Regions from separate parts of the Nocardioides sp. YIM B13467 genome, predicted to be linked through region 3. Evidence: riboswitches for the same ligand, from Rfam matches in the RefSeq annotation. Region 3 holds a riboswitch; each other region holds the start of a gene.
The links. Region 3 has a riboswitch for cobalamin ahead of ACFX43_RS15400 (ribonucleotide-diphosphate reductase subunit beta). Riboswitches for the same ligand answer to the same signal wherever they lie in the genome.
Positions count from the first base shown of each region.

Region 1: it holds a riboswitch for cobalamin, as region 3 does, so the genes downstream of both, ACFX43_RS16925 (ABC transporter substrate-binding protein) here and ACFX43_RS15400 (ribonucleotide-diphosphate reductase subunit beta) in region 3, are expected to answer to the same signal.
Region 2: it holds a riboswitch for cobalamin, as region 3 does, so the genes downstream of both, ACFX43_RS24690 (prenyltransferase/squalene oxidase repeat-containing protein) here and ACFX43_RS15400 (ribonucleotide-diphosphate reductase subunit beta) in region 3, are expected to answer to the same signal.

Region 1 covers NZ_JBHZPJ010000046.1:2,052,733-2,057,514, forward strand. The annotation lists gene ACFX43_RS16910 (TetR/AcrR family transcriptional regulator) at 1-571, shown strand, start outside; gene ACFX43_RS16915 (ABC transporter ATP-binding protein) at 579-1,340, opposite strand; gene ACFX43_RS16920 (FecCD family ABC transporter permease) at 1,420-2,433, opposite strand; gene ACFX43_RS16925 (ABC transporter substrate-binding protein) at 2,433-3,473, opposite strand; cobalamin riboswitch at 3,527-3,714, opposite strand; gene ACFX43_RS16930 (NAD(P)H-dependent oxidoreductase) at 3,743-4,441, opposite strand; gene ACFX43_RS16935 (sugar ABC transporter ATP-binding protein) at 4,620-4,782, shown strand, end outside.
Region 2 covers NZ_JBHZPJ010000046.1:3,658,162-3,662,943, forward strand. The annotation lists gene gatB (Asp-tRNA(Asn)/Glu-tRNA(Gln) amidotransferase subunit GatB) at 1-262, shown strand, start outside; gene ACFX43_RS24680 (NYN domain-containing protein) at 394-1,152, shown strand; gene ACFX43_RS24685 (hypothetical protein) at 1,177-1,812, opposite strand; cobalamin riboswitch at 1,879-2,014, shown strand; gene ACFX43_RS24690 (prenyltransferase/squalene oxidase repeat-containing protein) at 2,080-3,153, shown strand; gene ACFX43_RS24695 (hypothetical protein) at 3,147-3,773, shown strand; gene ACFX43_RS24700 (CbiQ family ECF transporter T component) at 3,770-4,782, shown strand, end outside.
Region 3 covers NZ_JBHZPJ010000046.1:1,720,973-1,732,279, forward strand. The annotation lists gene ACFX43_RS15390 (ABC transporter ATP-binding protein) at 1-337, opposite strand, end outside; gene ACFX43_RS15395 (FecCD family ABC transporter permease) at 334-1,344, opposite strand; cobalamin riboswitch at 1,458-1,642, opposite strand; cobalamin riboswitch at 1,732-1,948, shown strand; gene ACFX43_RS15400 (ribonucleotide-diphosphate reductase subunit beta) at 2,080-3,099, shown strand; gene ACFX43_RS15405 (ribonucleotide reductase N-terminal alpha domain-containing protein) at 3,099-4,802, shown strand; gene ACFX43_RS15410 ((2Fe-2S) ferredoxin domain-containing protein) at 4,941-5,297, shown strand; gene ACFX43_RS15415 (cobalamin biosynthesis protein) at 5,285-6,211, opposite strand; gene ACFX43_RS15420 (cobyrinate a,c-diamide synthase) at 6,208-8,832, opposite strand; gene cobO (cob(I)yrinic acid a,c-diamide adenosyltransferase) at 8,826-9,440, opposite strand; gene ACFX43_RS15430 (VWA domain-containing protein) at 9,440-11,307, opposite strand, start outside.

The DNA of each region.
Region 1 (4,782 bases), 330 kb from region 3:
GCTGCAGGACGTACGCTCGCAGCTGTTCGTTGCCGCGGAGAGGGTCCTGCTGAGAGAGGGTCCGAGCGCACTCACCAGCCGCGCGGTCACCACCGAGGCCGGGGTCGCCAAGGGCGTGCTGCACCGCCACTTCGACGACTTCGACGACTTCTTGGCCGAGTTCGTCCTCGACAGGCGTGCGCGAATGGCGCCGCAGGCGGAACAGCTTCTCGGTGTCGCCGGGACGGGCGACGTGGTCGACAACATCGCCTCGGCCCTGAGCAGCGTCTTCGGGTCGGTGGCGATGGCGATCCTCCCGCTGATCACCTTTCGGGCCGTGCTGCGAGCGCGGTTGCGTGAGACCTGGCCCGCGGGCGTACCGATCCTGACCGACGCGGTCGAGATGATCGCGGACTATCTGGCCGCCGAGCAGCGCCGAGGTCGAATCGCGCCGGCCGCCGAGGTCAACAGCCTCGCCCCCATGCTCGTCGGGACCGCGCATCTGCTGTACGGCGACAGCCCGCCCACGGAGGCGACCCTGCGTACCTCCGTCTCCGCCGTGATCGCCTCGTCGTTGGTGGCCGACGCGTAGGCCATCATCAGGACGGGCCCAGGAAGCGGATGACGACGCCGTCGTCGTGGTGCACCCGGGCCCGCACGCCGTAGACCTCGGCGATGAGGGCCTCGGTGAGGACCTGCGCGGGCGGTCCGCCGGCCACGACGCGGCCCTCGGAGAGCACGAAGACCTGGTCGCAGTAGGCGGCGGCGAGGTTGAGGTCGTGCAGGGCGACGAGGCAGGTCGTGGGCATCCGGCGGACCAGCGAGAGCAGGGCCAGCTGGTGACGTACGTCGAGATGGTTCGTCGGCTCGTCCAGGAGCAGGATCTCGGGCTCCTGGGCGAGCGCCCGAGCGATCTGCGTACGTTGCCGCTCGCCGCCCGAGAGGGTCGAGAAGCGCTGGTCGAGTCGGTCGGCGATGCCGGCGTGGGTGGCGGCCTCCTCGATGACGGCGCGGTCGTGGGCGCTGTCGGGGGCCCAGGCCGGGCGGTGCGGGATCCGACCGAGCGCGACGACGTCGCGTACGCGGAGGTCCTGGCTGGTCGCCGGCTCCTGCTCGACGACCGCGAGTCGGCGCGCCAGCCGGCGCCGGGACATGCCGGCGAGCGGGCTGCCGCCGAGCAGTACGTCGCCGGAGTCCGGCGGCCGGAGACCGGCCAGGATCCGGATCAGCGAGGACTTCCCGGAACCGTTGGGACCCAGCAGCCCGACGGTGGTGCCGTCCTCGACCTGCAGGGACACCTCGTCGATGACGAGCCGGCCACGGGGAGCCCAGTGGACCCGGCCGGCCTCGAGCGCGGTCATCGGGCCGCCTCCGTAGCGCAGGCGCCAGAATACGGACGCGGCCCGATGAAGGGCTGACGGGTCGCTCGCTGAGGCTCGCTCATCGGCGGGCCCTCAGCAGCACCAGCGCGAAGGCCGGCACCCCGATCAGCGCGGTCGCCACTCCGACCGGAAGCTCCTCGGGATCGATCACGGTCCGGGCGGCGGTGTCGACCCAGATCAGGAAGATCGCGCCGAGCAGCGCGGTGGTCGGGAGCAGCAGGCGGTGCCCGACCCCGACCAGCGCACGGGCTAGGTGGGGCAGGACCAGCCCGACGAAGCCGATCGCCCCGGACGTGGAGACGATGACGGCCGTCATCAGCGCCGTGAGCACGAGGAGCACGGCCCGGATGCGCGTGACGTCGATGCCGAGCGAGGCGGCCGCGTCGTTGCCGAACGCGAACGCGTCCAGCCACCCGGCGCCCGCGATGCAGCAGAGCAGCCCGCCGAGCACGATCACCCCACAGACGAGTACGTCGGTCCAGCTCGCCGAGGAGAGCGACCCGAGCAGCCAGAAGAGCACCCCACGTGTCTGCTCGGCGTCGGCCGAGGTGAACACGATGAAGGACGTGAGTGCCGAGAAGAGCTGGGTCGCGGCGATGCCGGCCAGTACGAGCCGGTCGGTGGTGCCGCCGGCGAGCGAGGCCAGCAGCAGCACGAGTGCGAACGAGACGAGCGCACCCGCGAACGCCCCGGTGGAGAGACCGATCGCGCCCGACCCGACGCCGAGCACGACGACCGCGACCGCCCCGGTGGAGGCTCCCGAGGAGATGCCGAGCACGAACGGGTCGGCGAGCGGGTTGCGCAGCAGCGACTGCAGGATCACGCCGCAGATCGCCAGTCCGGCCCCGCAGATCCCCGCCAGCAACGTACGCGGCAGCCGCAGGTCCCACACGATGCTCTGCTGGAGCAGGGTGAGGTCGGAGAGCCCGAGCCCGGTCCGGTCGGCGACGACGCCGTAGACGTCGGCGACGCTCAGGTCGGAAGGCCCCACGGTGATGGCGCCGGCGACCGAGGCCAGCACCACCAGCGGCGCCACCAGCAGGACGCCGGCGCGGGGGAGGCGTACGGACATCAGCGGAGGTCGAGGTCGGCCAGCTGGTCCGCGACGTTCTCGACCGCGTAGACGGTGCGGATCGAGGGGTTGAGCTCGGCACCGGACAGCGTCACGAAGCGATCCTTCTGGACCGCCTCCATCCGGGCGGTGACCGGGTTGCTCTTCAGGTAGTCGATCTTGGCGCGCGCGGTCTCGGCGGTCTGGCTCTTGCGGGTCAGGTCACCGAGGACGATGACATCGGGGTTGCGCTCGGCGACGGTCTCCCAGTTGATCTGCGGCCACTCGTCGGTGGTGTCGTCGAAGACGTTCTCGATGCCGAGGGTGCGGCCGATGATCCCCGGGCCGCCGCAGCAGCCGGCCAGATAGGGCGACTCGGAGTTGGCGAACCAGTACATCGCGCTCACCTCACCGGTCGGTGCCTCGGTCCGGGCGGTCGCCAGCCTCTTCGACAGGTCGGCCACGAGCTCCTCTCCCTGCTCGGGGACGCCGAAGATCCGCGCCAGGTCGGTGATCTCCTGGAAGATCGTGTCGATCTCGAGGGGGTCGTGGCGGGTGCCGTCGTCATCGCCCTCGTTGTCCTTGAGGCACTCGGCGGGGGAGAGGTAGGAGCCGACGCCGAGCTTCTCCAGGTCCTCGGGTGTGGTCACCCCGCCCTCGCCCAGCGTGCTGATGAAGGAGGCCGTGACGAAGTCCGGCTCGGCCTCCAGGACGCGCTCGTAGGAGGGCGCGTTCTCGGCCAGCCGGGGCACCTGCTCGTTGTCCGCGGCCAGCGAGTCGAGCACCGGGTCGGTCCAGGTCGCGGTGCCGACCATCCGGTCGGCGAGACCGAGCGAGAGCAGGATCTCGGTGGAGCCCTGGTTGAGCGAGACGACGCGCTCGGGCGGTGCTTCGATGGTGATCTCGCGCCCGCAGTTGGTCAGGGTGAGCGGGTAGCCTGCGGTGTCGGCGGCTGCCTGCTGTGTGCCGGAGGGCTGGTCGGCGGCGCAGCCGGCCAGCGCGGAGCAGAGCACCAGGACGGTGCTCGCGGTGAACGTTCGGATGGTGCGGGAGGGGTGCACGTCGGTCCTCGAGCGGGTCGCGGGCTGGTGCGCGTCGCCCGTCCTGACCGGCAGCGGTCTGCTGCAGGGCCAGCAGGTCTTCGGACTCGGGATCGACCGGCGCGAGACGCCTTCCCAGGCCCGAGGGCCCAGTGGCACAGTGTCCCGTCCGTCACCCACACCGCTGCGCGTCAGTCCCGGGCTCTCACCGGGTTCCCGTGCCGGGACTACGTCCCGAGCGGCTGGCCAGAAGACCGTAGCAGGCGGCCCCGCCCGCGTGGGGGACGACCTCAGCCCTCGCGATGGGCGCTCAGCCCGTCCTCTCCGGGCGAGACCGAGTCGTGGAGCCTGATCGTGTGGTCGTAGTGCTCCTCGGCCATCGGCCGGTAGTCGATCCGCGGCTCCGTCATCACGCCCTCGAGGCGTACGCTCAGGTCGGCCTCGATCCGCGCCATGACCTGGGCGTCGATGGTGTCTGTATCGGTGATCAGGTGCGGGCGCAGCGGGTCCATCCCGGTGTACCAGAACGTGCCGTGCAGCAACGGCCACAGGACGTCCTCGATGTCGCCGCTGATCCCGCGCGGACCGAGGGTCGCGGCGCGGTCACCGGCGGTGACGATCGTCAGCGCGCGCTTGCCGACCAGGCCGCCCTTGCCGTACTTGAGCGGCTTGCCGGTCTCCGGATCCGGTACGTCGAAGGCGAACCCCGACTCGAAGACCCGGTCGATCCAGCCCTTGAGGATGGCCGGCACCGAGTACCACCACAGCGGGAACTGCACGACGAGCAGATCGGCCTCCCGCAGCCGGTCCTGGTGGCGGCGTACGTCGGCCTCGCCCCGCTCCACCAGAAGTGGATTGAAACCTTCTCGATAGAGGTCGATCTCGTCGACGCTCCAGCCGGCCGCGCCGAGCGCGTTCACGCCGACCTCGCGCAGCCGTCCGTTGAGTGATGACGCGTGCGGATGTGCCCATACCCAGAGTGCATGCATGGGGCCCTGAACGCCGTCTGACGCGGCGGGATTCCCGCCCGGATGCGGGCGGGCGCCGACGCGGTCTGATGACAAAGTCCGGATCTCGCTCAAATTAGCGGCCTCAGAGTGTTGACGTATGTGATTGCCATCACTAGCGTAAACCAGGCTTGAAACCTTTCAATTCGAGGAGCTGCCCATGCCGGACACACCCGCCGCACTGGAGCTGCGGGACGTGGCCAAGTCGTTCGGCCCCGTACGCGCCCTCCGGTCCGGAAGCCTCCGGGTCGAGGCCGGATCCATCCACGCGCTCGTGGGGGAGAACGGTGCCGGGAAGTCGACCCTGGTCAAGATCGTCGCCG
Region 2 (4,782 bases), 1.9 Mb from region 3:
CCAGGTCTTCGAGGGTCTTCTGGCAGGTGAGGGCACGGTCTCGGAGATCATCGACGCCCGCGGGCTCGCCGTGGTCTCCGACGACGGCGCCCTCGGTGCCGCCGTCGACGACGCCATCGCCGCCCAGCCCGCGGTCGCCGAGAAGATCCGCGGCGGCAACCAGGCCGCGGCCGGTGCGCTCATCGGCGCGGTGATGAAGGCGACCGGCGGCAAGGCCGACGCCAAGCGGGTCCGCGAGCTGATCCTGGAGAAGCTCGCCTAAGACTCACGCCGAGTCGGCTCGTCCTGACATCAGAATCCGCCGAGTCGGCGCGTCATGACGCGCCGACTCGGCGGTGGTTTTGGTCAGGATGAGCCGACTCGGCGGTGGGTGGCACTGGCAGACTGTCCGGCGTGACCGAGCCCTTCCGCATTGCCCTGCTCATCGACGCGGACAATGCTCCCGCGTCCAAGATCGACGCCATCCTGAACGACCTGGCCGAGTACGGCGAGGTGACGATCCGCCGGGCCTACGGAAACTGGACCAAGTCCGAGCTCAAGGGGTGGATCGGGGAGCTGCACGACGCCGCCATCCGGCCGATGCAGCAGTTCGACCTGACCGCCCACAAGAACGCCTCCGACATGGCGCTCGCCATCGACGCGGTCGAGCTGCTGCACGCGGCGGTGCCGGACGCGTTCGCGCTGGTCTCCTCCGACTCCGACTTCACGCCGCTGGTGCACTACCTACGGGAGAAGGGTCGCGCGGTCTACGGCTACGGCCGGGAGAAGACGCCGGCGCCGTTCAAGAGCGCCTGTACCCGGTTCACCGTCGTGGAGAAGCTCGGTGACACCGAGGAGGAGACCGAGGCCGACACCGAGCCCGGGACGCCGCGCACCCGCAAGCCGTCGTCGTCGGCGACCAACGGGCAGCTGCTGAAGCGCAACGCCCGGCTGATCCAGCTGCTGCGCAACTCCATCGCGGCGGCCGCAGACGACGACGGCTGGGCCCTGGTCGGCACCGTGGTCTCCCGTATCCGCAACCAGTCCTCCGAGGACCCGCGCAACTATGGCTACGCCACCTGGACCAAGCTCATCAAGGCGATCGACCTCTTCGAGCTCAAGGACGAGGGCACCTCGGCGATCGCGGTCAGCGACAAACGCACCAAGAAGTGACGTACGCCCGTCCGGGCCACATGGCTAGCGGGTCTGCGCGGAGGCCGGGCGGGCACATCTGATGCCCTTGGGCACCGACCCGTGGAGGTGCTTCAGCGCGGCCTTGAAGTCGCGGCAGCGCTCGGTGTCCTCCTTCTTGTTGTAGGGATAGCCGATCGCCGCGTTGACCCCGCCCATGTCGAGGGCGTCGGCTAGCGGGTTGATGTCGCGGGCGACGGTCCAGTACCACCGCGAGATCGGCGCGCTGTAGTCCAGCGACCGGGCGAGCTCGGGGCGGCGGCGAAGGTCGATGTCGAAGTAGGCGCCGGCGTCGGTGTAGTTGGCCTCGCCGGTCAGCTGGATGTAGCCGCGGCCGGTGAACTTCCGCTTGTCGCGGCCCTTGGCGTCGTGGTGGAAGGAGCTCTCGTTGGCGAGCGTGGTCAGATACGCCGCCTGCCGGTAGGCGGTGGTGATCCTGGCATCGGCCATGGCGCGGTTGAGGCTCGGCAGCCCGGTCTCGACGGTGCTCCGGTCACCGACCTTCTCGCCGAACATGGCGACCAGATCGGCGTACGTGACCGATGTCCGTGCCTCCTCCGCGCCGGCTGTCGTGGTCGGGCAGAGGGCAAGAAGGGTGGCCGAGATCGAGGTTGCGACAAGGCCGAGAATCCTGTGGCGCATGGGGACAGAGTGACTGCTCGGCGGCGATCCCGCAAGCAGGGCTCGCCCGGCATAGGATTGCCCCGAATTAGCAGAGCCTCAATCAACACACGCCGTGGTGGGGGAAGCCGGTCGAATCCCGGCGCTGACCCGCAACCGTAGGCCCAGGCACCAAGAGTGTCCTGGGCGAGCCGGAGCACCTGCCGACGGACGCGTACTGACCTGACGCTGTCGTGGAAAGCAGCGGGTCGGCCCTGGGCCTTCCCGACGAACAGCGCGGAAGGAACCATGAAGAAGACCGTCCTCGGTGGCATCGCCGCCGCCCTCGCCCTCACCTCGCTCGCCGGCTGTGGCGAGAAAGCCGTCGAGGAGGGGGAGAAGCCCACCTACGACGCCAAGGTGTCCACCTCGGTGGCCGACTGGCTCGTGGCCCAGGCGCCGGAGGGCGTGGCCCGCAACGCGCAGTACGGCACCGACGACTTCGGGCTCAGCGCCGACATCGGGATCGCGCTGGCAGAGGTCGGTGGCTACGACGAGGAGATCTCCACGATCGCCGCGGCCGTGATGGAGAACAAGAAGGCCTACACCTCGCCCGGGTTCGGCACCGTCACCTCGGCCGGGGCCACCGCGAAGGCGCTCGTTCTCCAGCAGAACGTCGACGCCTCCGACCCCGGCCTGCTGAAGCAGCTCGAGGGCACGGTCGCCGCGAGCGGCCGGATCGCCGACGAGCTCGACCCCAAGGACAAGAAGGCGGCCGACTACTCCAACACCATCGGACAGTCGTACGCCGTGTGGGCGCTGAACAACGCCGAGAGCAAGGAGGCCGCGGCCGCGACGGAGTTCCTGGCCGGGCAGCAGTGCGAGGAGGGGTGGTTCCGGGTCACCTTCACGGCCGACCCCGCCGCCGCTGACCAGACCTGCGACGCCGACCCGAAGGCCGCCCCGGACGCCGACGCCACCGCGTTCGCGCTGATCGCGCTCTCCTCGGTGGCCTCCCCGGAGGCGGAGAAGGCCGTCGCGGCCGGCGTGGAGTGGCTGAAGGAGACCCAGGCGGAGGACGGGTCGTTCAAGGCCGCGACCGGCAACATCGCCAACTCCAACACCACCGGCCTGGCCGGGTGGGCGTTCGGTCGCGCCGGTGAGACCGACGCCGCGGAGAAGGCGGCGAGCTGGGTCGCCGACCACGTCGTGACCTGTGGCGAGGACGCCGGCGCGGTGGCCTATGACGACGCCGCGCTGACCGAGGGCAACACCAAGGGCCTGACCAAGGAGTCCGAGGGGATGTACCGCCTCGCCGCCGCTCAGGCGCTGCCGTCGCTGGTCTTCCTGCCCAAGGATGCGACCGCGAAGAGCTCGTGCTGATCCTGCGGTCCTCGTTGGTGGCCCTGGCGATCCTCGCCGGGGCCACCGCACCTGTCTTCACCCCTGTCTCCGCCTCGTCTGCGGCATCGTCCGCCGAGGCGTGTGACGGCGTCACCGTCGTCGTCGAGCCCAACGCGTTGGGTGGCGGTCCCGAGGTCACCTGTGTCCAGCCCGAGGAGGGTGACACCGGCGCCGATCTCTTCGAGAAGGCGGGGCATCCGCTCACCTATGTGACCTCGATGCCCAGCGTCGTATGTCGCGTCGATGAGCGGCCGAAAGCTGCCGGTTGCGCTCAGATGCCGCCTGCCGACGCGTACTGGTCGCTGTGGATCACCGACGATTCGGGGGCCTGGAGCTATGCCTCCAGAAATGTTACCGAAATCAGCGTGACCTCCGGGCAGGGTGTTGCGTTCACGTGGATAGACGACGATGTCGTTACCGCTCCGGCGACGGAGCTTGGGGATGCTGTGGGGGCGCCCTCAAGCCCGTCGCCGGAGTTATTTCCGGAGGAGCCGACGGATTCGGCATCCGAGACCCAACATCTGCCTGTTTGGGTCGCGCCGGCAGGGATCGTTGTGCTCTTCACCGCCGCCGGTGCCGTGTGGTGGCGTCGGCGATGAGCACCATCTTCCGTACGGCCGCGGTCGCGCACCTGCCCCGTGATCTGCACCCCGTCGCCTGGTGGGTGTGGGCGATCGGCATGGCTGCGTACGCCTCCTTCACCACCAATCCGTTGCTGCTCCTGCTCGTGGTGGGGGTGGTGTCGGTCGTGGTCGCCGCGCGCCGAGGCGACCAACCGTGGGCGAAGGCGTTCCGGCTCTACGTCGGCCTCGCGGTGTTCATCGTCGTGACCCGGGTGCTCTTCAGGGTGCTCCTGGGCGCCGTTCCCGGTCATGTGATCCTCGACCTGCCCGAGATCCCGCTCCCGGAGTGGGTGCTCGGGATCCGGCTGCTCGGCCCGCTCACCCGCGAGGCGCTGCTGGCCGGGCTCTACGACGGGCTGCGGCTGGGCGTCATCGTGATCTGCGTCGGCGCGGCCAACGCGCTGGCGAACCCGAAGCGGCTGCTGCGCTCGCTGCCGCCGGCGCTCTACGAGATCGGCACCGCGGTCGTGGTCGCCGTGACGGTTCTGCCGCAGCTGGCCGAGTCGGTGCAGCGGGTGCGCGCGGCGCAACGGCTGCGTGCCGGTGCGACCGGAAACGTTAGGCGCCTGCGCCGCTTCCTGGTGCCGGTCCTCGAGGACGCCCTGGAGCGGTCGATGGCACTGGCAGCGGGGATGGACACGCGCGGCTACGGACGTACGGCCGGCGTCCCGGTCGCCACCAGGCGGATCACCTCGGCGCTCATGCTGGTCTCGCTCGTCGGGCTCTGCGCCGGCGTCTACGCGGTGCTGGACGGCACCACGCCAGGCTGGCTGGCCGCCACCATGCTCGCGCTCGGCGTCGGCGCCGCCGCTGGTGGGCTGGCGCTCGCCGGCCGCCGGGTGACGCGGACCGTCTACCGGCCCGACCGGTGGCGCTGGCCGGAGGTCGTGGTGGCCATGAGCGGGATCGTGGTTATCGCCGTGGGCTGGTGGGTCGCCCGCTACCAGGTCCCGGTCGCCTTTCCGGGCGTGAGCACCGTCCCGGA
Region 3 (11,307 bases):
GCACCCGGCCCAGCGCCACCATCTCACCGACGAGCAGCTCGGCAGAGACGACCTCCTCCTGGGGGACGTACGCCATCCGGCGGGCGCGTTCACGCGAGCCGAGCCGGGCGGTCTCGTAGAGCCGGCCGGTCTCGTCGGCGAGATGGGCCCGCCCGGCGCTGGGCCGCAGCACCCCGGCGAGGATGCGCAGCAGGGTCGACTTGCCCACGCCGTTGACGCCGACGATGCCGAGGCGGGTGCCCACCGGCACGTCCAGATCGACATCGCGGAGCACCTCGCGCTCGCCCAGCCGGGCGGCGACCCCGCGCAGCCGCAGCGCGGCCGGCGACCCGCTCATCTGTCACCGCCGAACCGGTACTGACCGCGGCCGAGCAGCAGCAGGAAGAGCGGCGCGCCGACGACGCCGGTGACCACCCCGAGCGGGATCTCCTGGGGGCGGGCCACCACCCGGGCGAGCACGTCGACCCACAGCAGGAACAGCCCGCCCCCCAGGGCCGCGACCGGGAGCACCACCCGGTGCTGGGCGCCCACGAGCAGCCGGGCCGCGTGCGGCACGATCAGCCCGACGAACCCGATCCCACCGCTGACCGCGACCAGGACCCCGACCAGCACGGCCAGCGCGACGAACAGAGTCGTACGCAGCGCCGCGACGTCGACGCCGAGCGCCGCGGCGGTCTCGGGGCCGGCGGCCAGCGCGTCCAGCCAACGGTGGAGCGCCAGCATTCCGAGGCCCAGGACGAGACTGAGGACCGCGGGCAGCCACAGCTTCTCCCAGCTGGCGCCACCGACACTGCCGAGCATCCAGAACATCACCGAGTCCGCCGCGCGCGGATCATCGCTCATGAAGACCAGGAACGAGGCGATCGCGGAGAGCCCCGAGGAGAGCACGACACCCGAGAGCACCAACCGGATCGGAGTCAACCCGCCCTGCGCGGTGGCCACCAGCCACACCAGCATGGCCGAGCCGACCGCCCCCAGCAGCGCGCCGCCGGAGACCGCATAGATGCCGAGGCCGCCCAGCGCCCCGGTGGTGATCGCCGCCGTCGCTCCCACCGAGGCGCCCGAGCTGATCCCGAGGAGGAACGGGTCGGCGAGCGGGTTACGGACCAGGGTCTGCATGCCCGCACCGGCGACGGCCAGGCCGGCGCCTACGGCGAGCGCCATCAGCGCCCTGGGGACGCGCAGCTCCCACACGATCACGTCCCACTTCCCCGGGGCGTCGCCCTGGAGCCGGTCGCCGACCGCCGCGATGACCTCACCGATCGGTATCCGCTCGGACCCGAAGGCCAGGGACGCGACGGCGCTGAGCGCCGAGGCGAGCAGCAGCCCAGCCACCAGCGGCACGAACGGGACTCGTCGTCTCCGGTCACGGCCACGGCGCGGGCTCAGGGTCTCGCGGGACGGCGTTTCCACGGCGGTCGGCCTCTCAGGTCCTCGGGACCCTGGTCGCGAGGGCCGTGACGTACATCTGAGCCGACAGGTTTTCGGACTCGGGTTCACCCGGTGACGCCGCCTTCCCAGGGACCCGGTCCCCAGTGGCTGCCTAGCGTCACCGTCGCCCTCACCGCTGCGCGCCAGTCCCGGATTCACACCGGAGTTCCCTGGCATCCATCAGGATGCGTTCGACTCGGCGCAGAGGCTAGCACGGGCCGCAGGTACGGCGTCGGGGAAGTTTCCGGCGACACGGCGGAACACAAGATCTAGGAAGTTGCATTGGTGTAATTCCCGCATATAGTGGTCCTCGCAGCTGGTTCTCCCACCTCGGCGACGGGGCGGGAGAGGCAAGAGGGAACCCGGTGTGAGTCCGGGACTGCCCCGCAGCGGTGAGTGGGAACGACCGCCGTCACGAAGCACTGGGAGCAAGCCGGCTCCTGGGAAGCGACGGCCACTAGGACCGAGCACGAGACGCCCACGAGTCCGAAGACCTGCCAGTGCCCACCTCATGGTGGGGTCCGCGACCTCGAGGGAAGGTCAGGGGATCGAGCGAGCACCACGTGACCGGGTCCGCCCGGCGCGCCGCCGCCGTCCTCCCTGCCCCGGCACGGATGCACGAGACATCCAGCGGGCCGCGGGGCCCGCGTGAGCAAGGGGGCATGGGGCTTGATCGACACCGAGGGTCTACCGATCCGCACCGAGAAGTCGGCGTACGTCTTCGACTATCCGATGGCCGAGGACCTGGCCAAGAAGCAGCGGAGCATCTTCTGGACCGCCGAGGAGATCCCGGTCGAGAACGACAAGCAGGACTTCCTGGTCAACATGACCGACGCCGAGCAGGCCGCGGTCAAGACGACGCTGAAGCTGTTCACCATCTACGAGCTGATCCTCGGCGGCGAGGTGTGGGGCGACCGGATCTTCCACGCGTTCCCGCGTCCGGAGGTCCAGATGATGGCCAACGCCTTCTCGTTCGCCGAGCTGAACATGCACGCGCCGTTCTACGCGAAGCTCAACAAGGTGCTGATGATCGACACCGAGGAGTTCTACGACTCCTACAAGAACGACCCGGTGCTGGCCGAGCGGATCCAGTTCGTGTGGGACGCGATCGCCGACGAGGACCTGCTCTACGCGCTGAGCGTCTTCACCCTGATGGAGAACTGCGTCCTCTACTCCAACTTCGCCTTCCTCAAGCACTTCCAGTCCGGCGGGAAGAACCTGCTGCAGAACGTGATCAGCGGCATCAACTTCTCCGCCCGCGACGAGAACCTGCACGCCACCGGAGGCGCCTGGCTGTTCAACACCACTCTCGACGAGTACGCCGCCACCGTCCCGGCCGACAAGTTCGAGGCCGAGCGCGACGACCTCTTCGCGAGGGTTCGCGGCGTCGCCGAGCACCTCTACGCCCACGAGGCCCGGATCGTGGAGATGCTCTTCGACCACGGGCCGATCGCCGGCATCGACCAGGCCGACTTGGAGACCTTCGTGAGGTCCCGCATCGACATGACCCTGGAGAACATGCGGATGGAGCCGCTGTTCAACGTCGGGGCCAACCCGATCGCCGAATGGTTCTACAACGGCATCAACGGCACCCAGTTCCACGACTTCTTCCAGGTCACCGGCAACGAATACAACCGCAACATCGGCGAGACGGAGTTCAGCTTCTAATGGGCAGCAACAGCAACTGGGAGGCGCTCTCCGCCGAGCGCAAGGCACTGCAGGCCGAAGGCATCGTGCCCGCCTTCATGACCACGGCGGGCTACGCCATGTTCAAGGCCAAGTACACCGTCGCCGACCAGAGCGTCCGGGAGCGCTACGAGACCATCGCCAGCACCGCCGGCGACCTCGCCGACGAGATGTACCCCCGCGAGGACGGCGTCTCCTGGACGGAGCGGTTCTTCGAGGCGATCTGGAACGGGTGGCTCTCCCCGTCGACACCGGTGCTGTCCAACCTCGGCACCGACCGGGGTCTGCCCGTCTCGTGCGAGGGGTCCTACGTCGAGGACTCGGTCTGGGGCTTCTACGAGACCCTCAAGGAGGCGGCGATCCTCTCCCAGAACGGGTTCGGGACCTCGGCGTACCTCGGTGACGTCCGGCCCCGCGGCGCGAAGTTCAGCGACAACGGCAAGGCCAACGGCGTGGTCCCGGTCTTCTGCAACTTCGTGGAGATGACCAACCAGATCAGCCAGGGCGCCACCCGCCGCGGCTCCTGGGCGGGCTACCTGCCGGTGGACCACCCGGACTTCTACGAGCTCGCCGATCTGATCTTCCGCGAGCCCGCCAACAAGAACGTCGGCTGGATCTTCAGCCAGGCGTTCATCGACCGGATGCTCGCCGGGGATCGCGACGCGCTCGAGCGCTACCAGCGAGTGCTGAAGATCCGGGTGGTGCTGGGCAAGGGCTACATCTGGAAGGTCGACACCGTCAACGCGGCGCAGACCGAGTCCTACCGCGCCAACGGGCTGGCCAACAAGGCCTCCAACCTGTGCTCGGAGATCACCCTGTTCAGCGACGAGGACCACTCCTACACCTGTGTGCTCTCCTCGCTGAACCTCTCGACCTACGACGAGTGGAAGGACCAGGACACGGCGTACGTCGCGACCGTCTTCCTCGACGCGGTCGCCGAGGCGTTCCTGCGCAAGGCCCGCACCATCCGCGGCCTGGAGCGGGCGGTGCGCTACACCGAGAAGGCCCGCAGCCTCGGGCTGGGCGTGATGGGCTACCACGACTACCTGCAGAAGCAGCGGGTGCCGTTCGAGTCGGACAAGGCGGCGGCGCTCAACAAGGACATCTTCGAGCGGATCTCGTCGCACGCCGACGCCGCGTCGCGGTGGATGGGCTCGGTCGCGGGCATCCCGGAGTGGTGCGTCGGACGGCGCAACTCCCACCTGATGGCCATCGCGCCGACGATGAGCACCGCGGTGATCGTCGGCGGCACCAGCCAGGGCATCGAGCCGTACGTCGCATGCGTCTGGAACCAGACCACCTCGGCCGGCGAGATGCCCCGGGCCAACCAGAACCTCGTCGAGGTCATGGAGGAGCGCGGGGTCTACGACCAGGCACACATCGACGACATCGTCGACCACGGCGGCTCGGTCCAGCACGTCGACTGGCTCGACGAGCACGAGAAGGACGTCTTCAAGACCGGCTACGAGATCGACCAGGAGATCCTGCTCGCCCGCGCGTCGGACCGGCAGGTCTACATCGACCAGGCCCAGTCGCTCAACCTGTTCTTCCAGGCCGACGCGACCCCGCAGTACATCAGCAAGATCCACAAGCTCGCCCTGCTCGACCCGAACATCAAGAGCCTGTACTACCTGCGCTCGCGGGCCGGCATCCAGGCCAGCAAGCAGACCCGCACTTCGAACTGACCACCTTCGACCGAGAGGCATGACCATGAACGAGACCCCGACCGCCACCGACGCCATCGACGACCTGACCTGGGACGACTGGAGCGATGCCGAGGTCTGTGCCATCGAGAACGGCCCTGACTGCGCGGCCTGCGAGGGATGAGCGAGCCGGCCGGGCGGCCGACGCTGACGGTCTGCCGCGGGTGCTGCTGTGGGACGGAGCGGAAGTCGCCCGGGGTGGACCACGCGGCCGTGCTCACGACGTTGAACGCAGCTGCTGGGGAGTCGGCGACCGTACGTGTCGCCGACTGCCTCGGCCCATGCGAGCGAGCCGACGTCGTGGTGGTCGGTCCCTCACCCGAGGGGCGGCAGCGCGGGGCGCGGCCGGTCTGGGTCGCCCGGGTCGGCACGGCGAGGGTGGCCGACGCACTGGCTCAGTGGACCCGCGCCGGCGGACCGGGCATCACTGAGGCACCGCCCGCGGTCCTGGCACGGGCCTTCCGTCACGGACGCTGAGTGATGACGGCGTACGCCGCCGCGACCAGAGCGGCGCCGATACCGACCCTGCGGGCGAGCGTGGTGGCGCTGACGACGTCGGCAGGGGCGGCATCGCGGCCGTCACCCATCACCGCGCGGTGCTCGATCCGGTTGCCGTAGTAGCGGTTCGTGCCGCCGAGGCGGATGTCGAGGGCGCCCGCGAAGGACGCCTCGACGACGCCGGCGTTCGGGCTCGGGTGCCGCGCGGCGTCGCGGCGCCAGGCCTCCCACGCCTGCCCGGCCCGCGACGGCGCGGCGGCCAGCGTGAGCAGGCCGGAGAGGCGCGAGCCGGGCAGGTTGAGCACGTCGTCGAGGCGGGCACTGGCCCAGCCGAAGCGCTCGTAGCGGTCGTTGTGGTGGCCGACCATCGCGTCCAGGGTGTTGGCGGCACGGTAGCCGAGCAGGCCGGGTACGCCCGCGACGGCTCCCCACACCAGCGGTGCGACCACGGCGTCGGAGGTGTTCTCGGCGACGCTCTCGACCACAGCCCGGGAGACCTCGGAGGCGTCGAGCTTCTCGGTGTCGCGGCCGACGAGGTGGGTCAGCCGCTGTCGCGCCGCCGGGAGGTCGGCGCGGTCGAGATGTTCGTGGACGGCCAGGGCCTCGCGCTCGAGTGAGCGGCCGCCCAGGACCGCCCAGGTCGCGGCCGCGGTCACCAGGGTCGTCCCGATCCGGCCTTGAGCGAGTCGCCCCGCGGCGGCGCCCAGGACGACCGCTCCGCCGACCAGCGTCGCTGTGTGGAGGACGCCTCGGGCCCGGTCGTCCGCGTACCAAGTGCGCTCCGCCTTCATCGCGACCGTCCCGAAACCGGCGACCGGGTGGAATCGCCGCGGGTCCCCGAGCAGGCGGTCCAGCGCGAAGCCGGCCAGGAGCCCGACCGCCCGCGGGTTCACGAGACTGCCCGGGTCTGGCGCAGCGCGGCCAGGAGCTGGTCGGTCGGGCCCTCGGGGCGTACCGCGATCCGCACCCAGTCCGGGCCGAGCCCGGGGAAGGTGTCGGCGCGGCGTACGGCGATGCCCTGCTCGCGCAGAGCCTCACGGACTCCGGCGCCCGGGCGGGCCAGGACGAAGGAGGCGGCCGAGGGGACGTACTCGATCTGCTGGTCCCGTAGGCCGGTCTCGAGATGGTCGCGCCAGGCGGTGATCCGCTCAGCGCGCTCACGGGCCTCGGCACTCGCCCGCTCGGTGGCGCAGGCGAGCATCGCGGTGGCCGCCGTGGCTGAGACCGACCACGGGGTACGTACCGCCTCCAGGTCGCTGATCGCGGCGGCGTCGCCGACGACGTAGCCGGCGCGTACGCCGGGGATCGACCAGTGCTTCGTCAGGCTCCGAATCACGAGCAGACCCTCGGTCCGCTCCGCGGTGAGGGTCTCGGGCTCGCCGGGAACCGCGTCCATGAACGCCTCGTCGACCACGACCAGCCGGCCGGGCCGGAGGAGGGCGCGGAGGGCCTCGGCCGGATGGAGCGCACCGGTCGGGTTGGTCGGGTTGCCGACGACGACCAGGTCCGCGTCCTCGGGCACCGTCGCCTGGTCGAGCGCGAACCCGTCCTCGGCACGGAGGCGCACCTCGGTGACGGTGTGTCCGGCCTGCTCGAGCGCCGCGTGGGGCTCGGTGAACTGGGGGTGGACGACGACCGGCCGCCGCCATGGCCTGGCCCGCGCGACCAGCGTGAACGCCTCCGCCGCCCCCGCCGTCGGGAGCACCTCAGCACGTTCGCGGCCGTGGTGCTTGGCCAGCGCTGCCCGCGCCGGCTCCTCGTCGGGGTAGGCCGCCGACGCCAGCGACTCGTGGAGCGCCTGGTCCAGCCATTCCGGCCGCTCGCCGGGGTAGACGTTCACCGCGAAGTCGAGCAGCCCATCCCCGACCTCGACGTCCCCGTGGTGCCGCAGCGGATCCGTCAGCGGGCCGTCCGTAGTGGCGGGCATTTTCCCGCCATGGCGGGATTCTGCGGCCGAACCGGCGCTCATCGCGCCGCCCTTCCCCGCCATGGCGGGAAAGTGCGGCGACGCACCATGAACCGCCGTCGCAAACCGCGCCGCCAGCTTCGGATGACCGGCCCAATGCACATGCAGGTACGACGCATGCAGCGTCTCCGACGCAAACCCCGTCAGGGTCGAACCGTCACCCCCGCCTGCCGAGGCGTCACGTGCGTCGGCCGAGGCGTCACGTGCGTCGGCCGAGTTGGCACTTGTGGGGCGCGAAACTCGACTTTCGTCGTCCAGAACTGACGTCTCGGCCGACGCAACTGACGTCTCGGCCGACGCAACTGACGTCTCGACAGACCATGCGGGCTGGAGACCCGCGGCGGGGGTCGTTGTGGTGCGGTGGAACTCGTGGCCGGTGACCTGCTCGCCGGCACGGGTGAGGAGGGAGTCCGAGGCGGCGGTGGCGACGGGGTATCGCAGGGTGAGGCGCTCGCTCATGGCCGCGTGCGCGGGGACGGCGCCGGCCATGGGTACGCCGTCGAGGGACTCGGCCAGATAGAGGAGCCCGGCGCACTCGGCGACGGTCGGCACTCCGGCTGCGACCGCTTCGCGGAGGTCGCGGAGGAGGCTCGCGTTGGCGGCGAGGTCGGCGGCGTACATCTCCGGGAAGCCACCGCCGAGGTAGATCCCACGCGTGCCCTCGGGGAGCACGGGATCGGTGAGCGGGTCGAAGGAGCGTACGTCGCAGCCTGCCGCCTCCATGAGTTCCTCGGTCTCGGGGTAGCGGAACGTGAAGGCACGGCCACCCGCGACCGCGACGACGGGACGGTCCCTGCCGGGCGAGGCATCGGTCTCCAGCGCCCTGGCCGGGTCCCAGGCGACATCGTCGAGGTCCGGAGCCGAGCGGGCGACGTCGAGCAGAACGGAGAGGTCGAGGTGAGCGGCAACCTGCTCCCCCAGCCGCTCGATCAGCGCGACCGACTCGTCACGCTCGGCGACCGGGACGAGGCCCAGGTGACGCGACGGGGAGGCGAGCGACTCGTCGCGCGGAAGCATGCCGAGCACCGGCAGCCCGACCTGCTCCAGCGCTCGCCGGATCTCCTCGGCGTTGCGCCCCGGGGAGCAGCGATTGAGCACGACTCCCCCGATGCGTACCGACGGGTCGAAGGCCGCCATCCCGGCGGCGATCGCGGCAGCGGAGCGGGACATCCGGGCGACGTCGAGGACCAGGACGACCGGCGAGGAGGTCAGCGCTGCGACGTGGGCTGTGGAGGCGAAGCCGTCGGTGCCGAGGCGGCCGTCGTAGAGGCCCATGACTCCCTCGATGACGGCCACGTCCGCCCCGGCTGCACCATGCAGGAGCAGCGGCACGACCCGCGACTCCCCCACCAGATGCGGGTCGAGGTTGCGTCCCGGACGCCCGGTGGCGAGCGCGTGGTAGCCCGGGTCGATGTAGTCCGGCCCGATCTTGTGACCGCTGACCTCATGCCCGGCGGAACGCAGCGCCGCCATCAGCCCGGTGGCGATCGTCGTCTTCCCCGAGCCGGTCGAGGGAGCAGCGACCACCAGCCGGGGCAGGGTCACCATTCGATGCCCCGCTGGCCCTTCTGGCCGGCGTCCATCGGGTGCTTGATCTTGGTCATCTCGGTGACCAGGTCCGCGACCTCGAGCACGGCGGGGTCGGCGTCGCGGCCGGTGATCACCACATGCTGGCGGCCCGGCCGCTCGGCGAGGACGGAGGCGACCTCGGCGGCGTCGACCCAGCCCCACTTCATCGGGTAGGTGAACTCGTCGAGGACGAGCAGGTCGTACGTCTCCGCGGCCAGGCACCGCTTGATCTCGGCCCAGCCCTCGACGGCGTCCGCGGCGTGGTCCTCGGCGTCACCCTGCTTGCGGCTCCAGGACCAGCCGGAGCCCATCTTGTGCCAGTCGACCGGACCGCCCTCGCCGGTCTCCTCGTGCAGCTTCCCGAGGCGCTCGAGCACGGTCTGCTCGCCGATGCGCCACTTGGCCGACTTCACGAACTGGAAGACCCCGATCCGCCAGCCCTGGTTCCAGCCGCGCAGCGCGAGCCCGAAGGCGGCGGTCGACTTTCCCTTGCCGGGGCCGGTGTGGACCATCACCAGCGGCCGGTTGCGACGCTGGCGGGTGGTGAGCCCGTCGTCGGGTACGTTCAGCGGCTGTCCCTTCGGCATCAGGCAGCGCCCCTTCCCATGGTGGATCCGGTGAACCCGTGGACGGCGGAGGTCAGCGCCTCGGCGCTCACCTCGGCGACCGGCACGTGCTCGGCGCCCAGGTGCACGGCCAACTGGCGGGCCAGCCCGAGCCGCATCGGCCCGCTCTCGGAGTCGATGACGACCGTGGTGACGCCCAGACCGGCGACGTACGCGGCGGCCTGCTGCGAACGCCGGACGGCGTCCTTGCCGTGGGTCTTGGAGTTCGCCCTACCGTCGGTGACGACCACCAGCAGCGGCCGCAGATCCGGGTCACGCAGGTGCTCGCGCTGGAGCACACGGGCGGCCTCGAGGAGGCCTTCGGCCAGCGGCGTACGCCCTCCGGCGGGCACCTCGTCGAGACGTGCCGCGGCGAGGTCGACCGACCCGGTCGGCGGCAGCACCAGCTCGGCGCCCTCGCCCCGGAAGGTGATCATCCCGACCTTGTCGCGGCGCCGGTAGGCGTCGAGCAGCAGCGAGAGGACAGCGGCCTTGACCTGCGCCATCCGCTTGCGCGCGGCCATCGACCCGGAGGCGTCCACGCAGAAGAGCACCAGGTTGGCCTCGCGGCCCTCACGGACCGCGGTGCGGAGGTCCTCGATCCTCAGCTCGACCTTCGCCGAGGTGCGGTCCCGGGAGCTCTGCTTGCCGGCGGCGGCCTTGAGCGTCTCGACGAGGTGGAGCGAGCCACGGGTGCTGACGCTCGCGCCGATCCGGCGGCCGCTGCTGCCGATCGCCTTGCTCCGGCCGCCGGTGCGGCCCGTGCCCAGGCCGGTCACGGTCAGGAGGCGGGGGCGGTACGCGGCCCCTGCGGCGGTGGTCGAGGTGTTCCCCGCGGACGGGCTGGGCGGGGCCTCGTTCGTTGTGGAGGTCTCCTCCTGGGACGTCTCGACGGGCTCGGTCTCCGAGGAGTCGCCGTGGGAGCTCTCGGCCGGCCCGGCCTCCGGATCGGACTCGAGTCCGTCCTTCGGTCCGTCCTGCGGGTCGTCGTGCTCCGGCCCGCCCTCCGGCGGCTCGGGCGGCAGCTCCTCGTCGCCGAGGATGCGGTCGAGCAGGTCCTCGTCGAGCCCGGGAGCGTCGAAGGGGTTGCGACGGCGGCGGTGCGGGAGAGCCAGCAGGGCGGCGCGGCGGATGTCCTCGCGGGTGACCTCGGAGCGCCCGGCCCAGGCCGCGTGCGCGACCGCGGTGCGGGCGGTGACGATGTCGGCGCGCAGCCCGTCGACCTCGAACGCCGCGCAGACCTCGGCGATCTTGAGCAGCCCGGGCGCGGTGAGCCGGACCTTCCCGACGAGGGCGCGCGCGGTGGAGACCCGTGCGGTCACGTCGCGCTCGGCGGCCACGTAGCGCTCGACGAACGCGGGAGCGTCCAGGTCGAAGGCCATCCGGCGGCGTACGACCTCGGCGCGCAGCGCCGGATCCCGGGGGGCGGCGACCTCGACGGTGAGCCCGAAGCGGTCCAGCAGCTGCGGGCGCAGCTCGCCCTCCTCGGGGTTCATGGTCCCGATCAGCACGAACCGGGCGGCGTGCTCGACCGAGACGCCGTCGCGCTCGACGCTGACCCGCCCCATCGCCGCCGCGTCCAGCAGCAGGTCGACGAGGTGGTCGTGGAGCAGGTTGACCTCGTCGACGTAGAGCAGGCCGCGGTGTGCCCGGGCGAGCAGTCCCGGCTCGAACTCGACCGCACCGCGCGACAGCGCGCTCTCCAGGTGGAGCGAGCCGACGACCCGGTCCTCGGTGGCACCGACCGGGAGCTCGACCAGCCGCACCGGCCGGCTCTCCACAACGGCGGCGGACCCGAAGGGACCGTCAGGCGACTCCGCGGACGGGTCGTCCGGGTCGATCGAGAACC